Regions from separate parts of the Mesorhizobium sp. M1066 genome, predicted to be linked through region 1. Evidence: predicted binding sites of a transcription regulator. Region 1 holds the regulator's gene; the other holds the start of a gene.
The links. Region 1 encodes PhoB, which activates phosphate uptake and scavenging genes when phosphate is short. Its sites were predicted from a motif close to TGTCATNNANCTGTCAT; they were not measured.

Region 1 (4,385 bases):
ATCATCATCGCGACGCGCGCCGCACTTGCCGCGGTGCCGCCGTCGATCCGCTCGGCAGCCCTCGGTCTTGGCGCCTCCAAGATGCAGATGGTGTTCCAGCACATCCTGCCGCTTGCCGCACCCGGCATTCTCACCGGCACCATCATCGGTCTTGCGCGTGCGCTCGGCGAAACCGCACCGCTGCTCTTGATCGGCATGGTCGCCTTCGTCGCCGATCCACCGACGACGCCTTTCGATCCGGCCACCGCGCTGCCAGTGCAGATCTATATGTGGGCGAACGAGGCCGAACGCGCCTTCGTCGAGCGCATGTCGGGCGCCATCATCATCCTGCTCGTCTTCCTCATGGCCATGAACATCACCGCGATCGTGCTTCGGCGTCGGTTCGAGCGGCGCTGGTAGAAAAAAGGCATTTTGGTATGAACATCATGACCGAACAGTCCCTTGAAAACGCAGTGGGCGACAAGATGAAGTCGAACGAAGTGATCAAAATGCGCGGCGACAAGGTCGGCGTGTTCTATGGCGAGAAGCAGGCGCTGTTCGACGTCAATCTCGACGTCCGCCTGAATCAGGTGACGGCGCTGATCGGCCCCTCCGGCTGCGGCAAGTCCACCTTCCTGCGCTGCCTCAACCGCATGAACGACACCATCGATTCAGCACGGGTAACCGGCAAGATCACGCTCGACGAAGAAGACATTTACGACAAGAACATCGATGTCGTCGAACTCAGGGCGCGCGTCGGCATGGTGTTTCAGAAACCCAATCCGTTCCCCAAGTCGATCTACGAGAACGTCGCCTATGGGCCGCGCATCCACGGATTGGCCAAGCGCAAGGCCGACATGGATCAGATCGTCGAGTCGAGCTTGAAAAAGGCGGCGATCTGGAACGAGGTGAAGGACCGTTTGCAGGAACCTGGCACGGGTCTTTCCGGTGGCCAGCAGCAGCGTCTGTGCATTGCACGCGCCATCGCCGTGTCACCCGAGGTGATCCTGATGGACGAACCGTGTTCGGCGCTCGACCCGATCGCCACTGCTCGCGTCGAGGAACTGATCGACGAACTGCGTCAGAACTATACGATCGTCATCGTCACCCATTCGATGCAGCAGGCAGCACGCGTGTCGCAGCGCACCGCGATGTTCCATCTAGGCTATTTGGTCGAGGAGGGCGCCACCGACAAGATGTTCACCACCCCCGACGACAAACGCACCCAGGACTACATCACCGGCCGGTTCGGCTGAGCTCAGGCATACGAGGGACGAAGATCATGGGTGAACATACCGTCGCATCTTTCGATGAGGATCTGGAGCAGATCAGCCAACTGATCCGCGACATGGGCGATCTCGCCCGTTCGATGGTCAGTGGCTCGACCAAGGCTTTGCTCAATTCGGACAATGCGCTGGCGCAGCGCGTGGTTTCCGACGATGCCATCATGGATGCACGCCAGCGCGAGCTGGACGATCGCGCCATCACGCTGATCGCCAAGCGCCAGCCAATGGCCAACGATCTGCGTGCGGTGGTCGGTTCGATCCGCATGGCCGGCGACCTCGAGCGCATCGGTGACCTGGCCAAGAACATCGCCAAGCGCGTCGGCACTGTCGGGCTGAGCGTTACGCCACACGACCTTTCGCATTCGATCGACGCGATGGCGCAGCTGGTGCTGATCCAGGTGCAGGGGGTCGTCGACGAGTATGCCGCCGCTGACGCGGCAGCGCTTGCCACGCTCAGAAACAATGACGAACGCATCGACGTCAAATACACCTCGGTGTTCCGCGAGCTGCTGACCTACATGATGGAAGATCCCCGCAACATCACGGCGTGCACGCACTTGTTGTTCTGCGCCAAGAACCTCGAGCGGATCGGCGATCACGTGACCAACATCGCCGAGAATGCCTATTATGTTTTGACCGGCACGCAGTTGCCAGCCAATCGTCCGAAGCAGGACGAGACGGCAATGTCCGCGCCAGCGGCATAACAGGGGTGACCAGCCGATGATCGCACCACGCATCATGGTGGTGGAGGATGAGGAGCCGCTAGGCGTGCTGCTCCGCTACAACCTCGAATCCGAAGGCTACCAGGTCGAGGTGGTGACGCGCGGCGACGAGGCCGAGATCCGACTGCAGGAGAACGTTCCCGACCTTCTGGTGCTCGACTGGATGGTGCCCGCGGTTTCCGGTATCGAACTATGCCGGCGCCTGCGAATGCGTCCCGAGACCGAGCGGCTGCCGATCATCATGCTGACCGCGCGAGGCGAGGAAAGCGACCGCGTGCGCGGCCTGTCGACCGGTGCCGACGACTATCTGGTCAAGCCTTTCTCGACGCCGGAGTTCATGGCCAGGGTCAAGGCGCTGCTGCGCCGGGCCAAGCCGGAAGTGCTGTCCAGCGTGCTCAAGGTCGGCGACATCGTGCTCGATCGCGAGTCGCACCGTGTCTATCGCAAGAAGAGCGAGATCCGGCTTGGGCCGACGGAATTCCGCCTGCTCGAATTCATGATGCGCCATCCAGGCCGCGTGTTCTCGCGCAGCCAGCTGCTCGACAATGTCTGGGGCGAAACGATCTACATCGATGAGCGCACGGTCGACGTACATGTCGGGCGGTTGCGCAAGGCGGTCAACAACGGCCGCATGCCTGATGTCATCCGCACGATCCGCGGGGCGGGCTACGCGATCAGGGAAGACTAGGTGGCTGTTCCGTCCCGATAGATCGGGAAAACTCGATTAGCACGCGGTCGCCAACAGCCGGTGGAATGTTGCACTCGTCTCATCGATGGGGAGCGAGCACGTGACGCCAGGAGCGGTCATCCTCATCAGGTTTCGAATGACTGCATTTGGGCCAAAGCGACAGGCAGCTTCTCGCGTTTCCCGATCTCCCAAACTCTCTATTGGGCCCCGGCTGGCCAGGAAGCACGGCGAATTACTTGATACGTCGTCATCTTTCCCGCAGACTCCGACCAGAATGAATTTGAGTTAATTTAGATATACGTTCGTCGAATGACGCGTATTCTGCATAAATATACAATTTTAATAAATTACCTCAAGCTGCGAATCCTTTCCTATCTATTCATTGCTCGTCTTTCGATTGTTCAATGCGATCTCGGATCTAATGACGATTCCGTGGAACGATCTCGTTCTTTGCAACGTTGCTTTGAAAGCTGTCGCCGGACCTTTGACCAGGTCGGACGCCATGAGGAAGGATTTCTGATGAGCACGGTCTTAAACGCCAAGGGCATCCCTCTTGCCTACACCAGCGCTTCCACTCATTGGTTCTCGGCCACCGGGTCTGGACCGGAACTGCATGGCACCTCCGGCAACGACTCCTTCTGGGGAGACACCGGCGTCAATGTCACGATCTACGGTGGCGCCGGCGACGACTACTATCATCTCTATTCCACCAACAATAAGGTGGTCGAGGATCCTGGGGCAGGGATCGACACGATCGACACATGGATGAGCTACAAGCTCCCCGACAATTTCGAGAACCTCGTCGTTACCGGCACCAACCGATTTGCGTTCGGAAATGCGGTGGACAACATCATCAAGGGCGGGTCGGGTCACCAGACGCTGGATGGCGGCAAGGGAAATGATGTCCTGATCGGCGGCGATGGCGCCGATACTTTCGCCATCTCCAAAGGTAATGGAAGCGATCTTATCTTCGACTTCGGTGCGACCGATGCGGTCCGGCTTGACGGCTACGACTTCACTTCGTTCGATGCCGTCCGTTCACAGATGGTCCAGGTGGAATCGAACGTGATGCTGAACCTCGGATCCGACGAGATCCTGGTGTTCAAGAATACGACCATCGACAAGCTGCAGCCCACCCAGTTCGAACTTCCGATCGACAAGTCCGCAATGACGCTGTCCTTCTCCGACGATTTCAACACGCTGAGCCTTCGGGACGGGCAGGACGGCACCTGGAATTCCAATTTCTGGTGGGGAGCGCCGAACGGCAGCACGTTGAGCAGCAATGGTGAGTTGCAGTGGTATATCGACGCCAATTATGGCCCAACGAGTTCGGTCCATCCGTTCAGCGTTGAGAACGGCGTCCTCACCATCACCGCCGCGCAGGCGCCGGAGGACATCAAGCCTCTGATCAACAACTACGAATACACCTCGGGGATCCTGACGACCCACGACACCTTCTCGCAAACCTACGGCTATTTCGAAATGCGGGCGGATCTCCCTGAAACAGCCGGAGCCTGGCCGGCGTTCTGGCTGCTTCCGGAGGACGGATCGTGGCCGCCGGAGCTGGACGTTGTCGAAACGCGTGGCCAGGACCCGAACACGCTCTACATGACGGCGCATTCCAATGAGACGGGAGCGCACACGAAGGTTTCGTCAACGGTGAACGTTGCGGATACCGACGGTTTCCACACCTATGGCCTGCTCTGGACG
Region 2 (4,385 bases), on a different contig from region 1:
GCCGGCCCTGGGAATCAGACAGCATCAGCCGGACGCTGCTGCGTTCTTCTTGCGGCGCTTGAACTGCGCAATGCGCTTGGGCGCATGGGACTTCAGCGCGTCACCCCGTCCCGACAGGCTCGGATTGGTCATGAAATATTCCTGCGCGTTGAACGGTTCCTCGCCCTCCTCCAGCACGACGCGCCGGGAGGTTCCATCAGCCAATACGTCGAAACTTTGCTGATTGTCCATGATGTTGCCCAGCATGATCTGGCCAAGGATCTGTTCGTGCACAGTTGGATTCGTGATCGGCACCATGGTTTCGACGCGGCGGTCGAGATTGCGCGGCATCAGATCGGCCGAGGAGATGTAGACGATCGCCTCGTCCGATGGCAGGCCATGACCGTTGCCGAAGCAATAGATGCGGCTGTGCTCGAGAAAACGGCCGACGATCGATTTGACGCGGATGTTTTCCGACAGGCCCGGAACCTGAGGCCGCAGGCAGCAGATGCCGCGCACGACCAGGTCGACCTCGACGCCGGCGCGGCTGGCATCGTAGAGCGCGTCGATAATGATCGGATCGACGAGTGCGTTCATCTTCATCCAGATGCGCGCCGGTTTCCCCTGCACCGCGTAGGCAATCTCGTCGGCAATGTGCTTCAGGATGCGGCTTCTCAGCGTGAACGGCGAGATCGCCAACCGCATTTCGTCCGTCGGCTCGGCATAGCCGGTGATGAAATTGAACAGCTGGGCGACATCGCGGGCAATCGTCGGATCGGTGGTGAAGAAGGACAGGTCGGTGTAGATGCGCGCCGTTACCGGATGGTAGTTGCCGGTGCCGAGGTGCACGTAGTTGCGCAGCTTGCCGTCCTCGCGCCGCACCACCAGCGACATTTTCGAATGGGTTTTCAGCTCGAGAAAGCCGAACACGACCTGCACGCCGGCACGCTCCAGGTCGCGCGCCCAGCGGATGTTGGCTTCTTCGTCGAAGCGCGCCTTGAGCTCGACCAGCGCGGTGACCGACTTGCCGGCCTCGGCCGCGTCGACCAGCGCACGCACGATCGGGCTGTCATTGGAGGTGCGGTAAAGCGTCTGCTTGATCGCCACCACTTCCGGGTCGGCCATCGCCTGGCGCAGGAACTGCACCACGACGTCAAACGATTCGTAGGGGTGATGGACGACGATGTCCTTCTCGCGGATGGCGGCGAAACAATCGCCGCCATGCTCGCGGATGCGCTCGGGAAAACGCGGATTGTAGGGCGTGAATTTCAGGTCGTCGCGGGGAACGGCGACGATCTCGGAAATTTGGCTGAGCGCCAATGGACCGGTCAAGACGCTGATGCGGCTGGACGACACGCCAAGCTCGCCGGCGACGAAGTCGCGCAATTCGCCAGGCATCAGCCTGTCGAATTCGATGCGGATCACCGAACCGCGCCGCCGCCGCTTCAGCGCCGTTTCGAACAGGCGCACGAGGTCCTCGGACTCCTCCTCGACCTCGATATCGCTGTCGCGGATGATGCGGAACGTGCCGGAGCCCTTGACTTCGTAGCCGGGAAAGAGCTTGCCGATATAGAGGCCGACCGCCTCTTCCAGCGGGATGAAGCGGACATGATGCTTGCGGTCCGGCAGACGGATGAAGCGCTTCAGCGCCACCGGCAGGCGCAGCAGCGCGCTCATCTCCTCGCCGTTCTTGCGATGGCGCAATTGCAGCGCCATCGAGAAGCCGAGATTGGGAATGAACGGGAACGGGTGCGCCGGATCGATCGACAGCGGGGTCAGTACCGGGAACACCTGCTCCTGGAAATGGTCTTCCAGCCAGACTTTTTCGTCCTTGGTCAGCGCATCGCGGGTGATGCTCTCGATGCCTTCCTTGTTGAGCAGCACGGTGAGCGCCGAAAGGCTCTTCTGCTGGTCTTCCTGCAGCCGCTCGACCTCACGCAGCAGCTGTTCGAGCTGCTGTTCGGGGGTGCGGCCGTCAGGGCTCTTCAGCGTGATGCCCTCGCGCACCTGGCCGGCGAGGCCGGCGACGCGCACCATGAAGAACTCGTCGAGATTGGCGGCCGAGATCGACAGGAAGCGGACGCGCTCCAGCAGCGGATGATTGAGGTTGAGCGACTCCTCGAGAACGCGCCGGTTGAACTGCAGCCAGGAAAACTCGCGGTTGACAAACCGGTCCGGATTGCCGCCCTCCGGGCGGGCCACCTCGACATCCACGAATTCGTTCTGCACCGGCTTCAGTTCGTTCATGATTCCCGCTCTTCCACACCGTCAGCCAGCTAAAGCGCCGCGCGTCATTCAGGACGCGCAAAGGACGCTCTACCATTCCAAGGCGACGCATGGTCCTTGCGAAAACCGGTGTCGGTCTTCGGGGCCATGCGTTAACCGGCTTAACTTATCCTCTGACAGGCTTTTGCGACAGTTTCATTTCATCGAACTTGCAAAGAGGCCTGATATGATCCAGATGCAGACGAGACTGCGTTAAGGAGACGACGATGGCAGGCGGTTCCATTCCCCATTTTCAGAACGATGCGGGCTATCAGGCAATCGACATCGGCGTGAAGGAATTCATGTGCACGGGCGCCAATCCGCCTTTCGACCACCCGCATGTGTTTCTGGACATGGGCGACGACAACGAAAAAGTCTGTCCCTATTGCTCGACGCTCTACCGCTATTCGCCGAAGCTGAAGGCGACGGAAACGCTGCCGGCCGGCTGCATCTACATCGATCAGGCCGCCTGAGTCTTTCGCGACCAGCCCGATGACCGACACGCGCTCCCGGCAAATTGTCATCGCCGGGGCGGGTGTCGCCGGATTGACCGCAGCTCTTGCATTCGCCGAACGCGGCTACCCTGTTCGGGTGTTCGAACAGGCGCAGCGCCTGGAAGCTGCCGGCGCCGGCATCCAGCTCTCTCCCAACGCGACCCGCATCCTTCGCCAGCTTGGCGTACTCGACCGGCTGCTGCCGGCGGCGGTGCGGCCGGAAGCCGTGGTGTTGAAGGAGGCCGCGACCTTGCGCGAACTGGCGCGCGTGCCGCTGGGGCAAGCCGTCGAAAGCCGCTGGCAGGCACCCTATCTCGTCGCGCACAGGGCCGACCTGCAGAGCGCGCTGCTGGCGAGGGCCGACGAAATCGCCAACATCGAGATCGTCACCGGGGCGCGCATCAGCACCATTGCCGCCGACACCCATGGCATCACGGCGACGGCCGAGATGGCCGGCAAGACTGTCGAAGCCGAGGGCTTCCTGCTGGTCGGCGCCGATGGCGTCTGGTCGTCGGTACGCGGGCTTGCCTGCTCGAGCAAGGGAGCGGCCTTCGCAAGGAGCCATTTCTCCGGCGAACTGGCCTGGCGCGCCACCGTCGCTGTTGACAGCGCCGCCGGGCAAACCTTTGCAGCCATCGGCGCCAAGGACTGCGTCACCACCTTCCTGCATCCCGGCTTCCATATGGTCGCCTATCCCGTCAGCAAGGGTGCGGCCTTCAATCTCGCGGCCTTCACCAAGGGCGACCGCATTGCCGAGGGCTGGTCCGGCAACGCCGACGCCGGGATCCTGAGCAGCGCCCTGCGCGGCACCGCGGCAGAACTTGCCCGTCTGGTCGAGCAGGCCGGTCCGTGGACCGCATGGCCGATCCACACAGTCGACCCGCAACAGCCCTGGACAACACCGAACGGCATTGCGCTGATCGGCGACGCCGCGCATGCAATGACCCCGTTCGCGGCGCAAGGTGCGGCCATGGCGATCGAGGATGCGGCGACGCTTGCCGACATCATCGCCGACTTCCCTGCCGACCCCCTGGCCGCACTTGCCGTCTGGGAGCAGTCACGGCGGCCGCGTGTCGCGCAGGTCACCCGACGCGGCGCTGTCAACCGGCTGGCCTGGCATGCCTCGGGTCCAGTGGCGATTGCGCGCAATGTGTTCCTGAAGGTGCGCTCGTCGGAAAAACTCGCGGCGGATCTGGACTGGCTCTATGGGTGGCAGGCTCAGAAGATCATTCGACGCTGAGCGTACAAGCACAATCGGTTGGTGGACAGCACCCCCCTCTGTCCTGCCGGACTGTCCGGCAGGACAGAGGGGGGTGTGAAGGAACGCGACGCCAATTCGCGGAATGCTCACGCTAATTATACAAGCTCATCGACAGGCCGAGCGATACAGGCAGCGGGTTCCACCAGCCGGTGCGCAGGCCGGCGATGCGCAAGGCCGCCGCCGTCCAGGTGTTGCAGCCGACCAGTGCGTTGAAATGGCCATTGGCTTCGTAGAAGCCGTCGAACCTCGAATAGGCTGCGTCCGGAACGAGGATCGGGCCTTCCGGTCCCCGCTGGAAACTCGCATCGATGAAATCGAGCAACGCCGTGAACCGATCCTCGGTGATGTCGAACCCCGCGATATCGGGGCGCGGTTCGACGATGTCA

Region 2: NKH52_RS30710 (RNA degradosome polyphosphate kinase) is a predicted target of PhoB. The motif match lies at 2,392-2,408, and genes of this name have one in related genera.

Annotation. Positions count from the first base shown of each region.
Region 1 is NZ_JAMYMR010000002.1:523,108-527,492, reverse strand. It holds gene pstA (phosphate ABC transporter permease PstA) at 1-399, shown strand, start outside; gene pstB (phosphate ABC transporter ATP-binding protein PstB) at 417-1,235, shown strand; gene phoU (phosphate signaling complex protein PhoU) at 1,262-1,969, shown strand; gene phoB (phosphate regulon transcriptional regulator PhoB) at 1,986-2,675, shown strand; gene eglC (endo-1,3-1,4-beta-glycanase EglC) at 3,195-4,385, shown strand, end outside.
Region 2 is NZ_JAMYMR010000043.1:37,110-41,494, reverse strand. It holds gene ppx (exopolyphosphatase) at 1-25, opposite strand, end outside; gene NKH52_RS30710 (RNA degradosome polyphosphate kinase) at 25-2,226, opposite strand; gene NKH52_RS30705 (zinc-finger domain-containing protein) at 2,472-2,717, shown strand; gene NKH52_RS30700 (FAD-dependent monooxygenase) at 2,737-3,978, shown strand; gene NKH52_RS30695 (TIGR02117 family protein) at 4,091-4,385, opposite strand, start outside.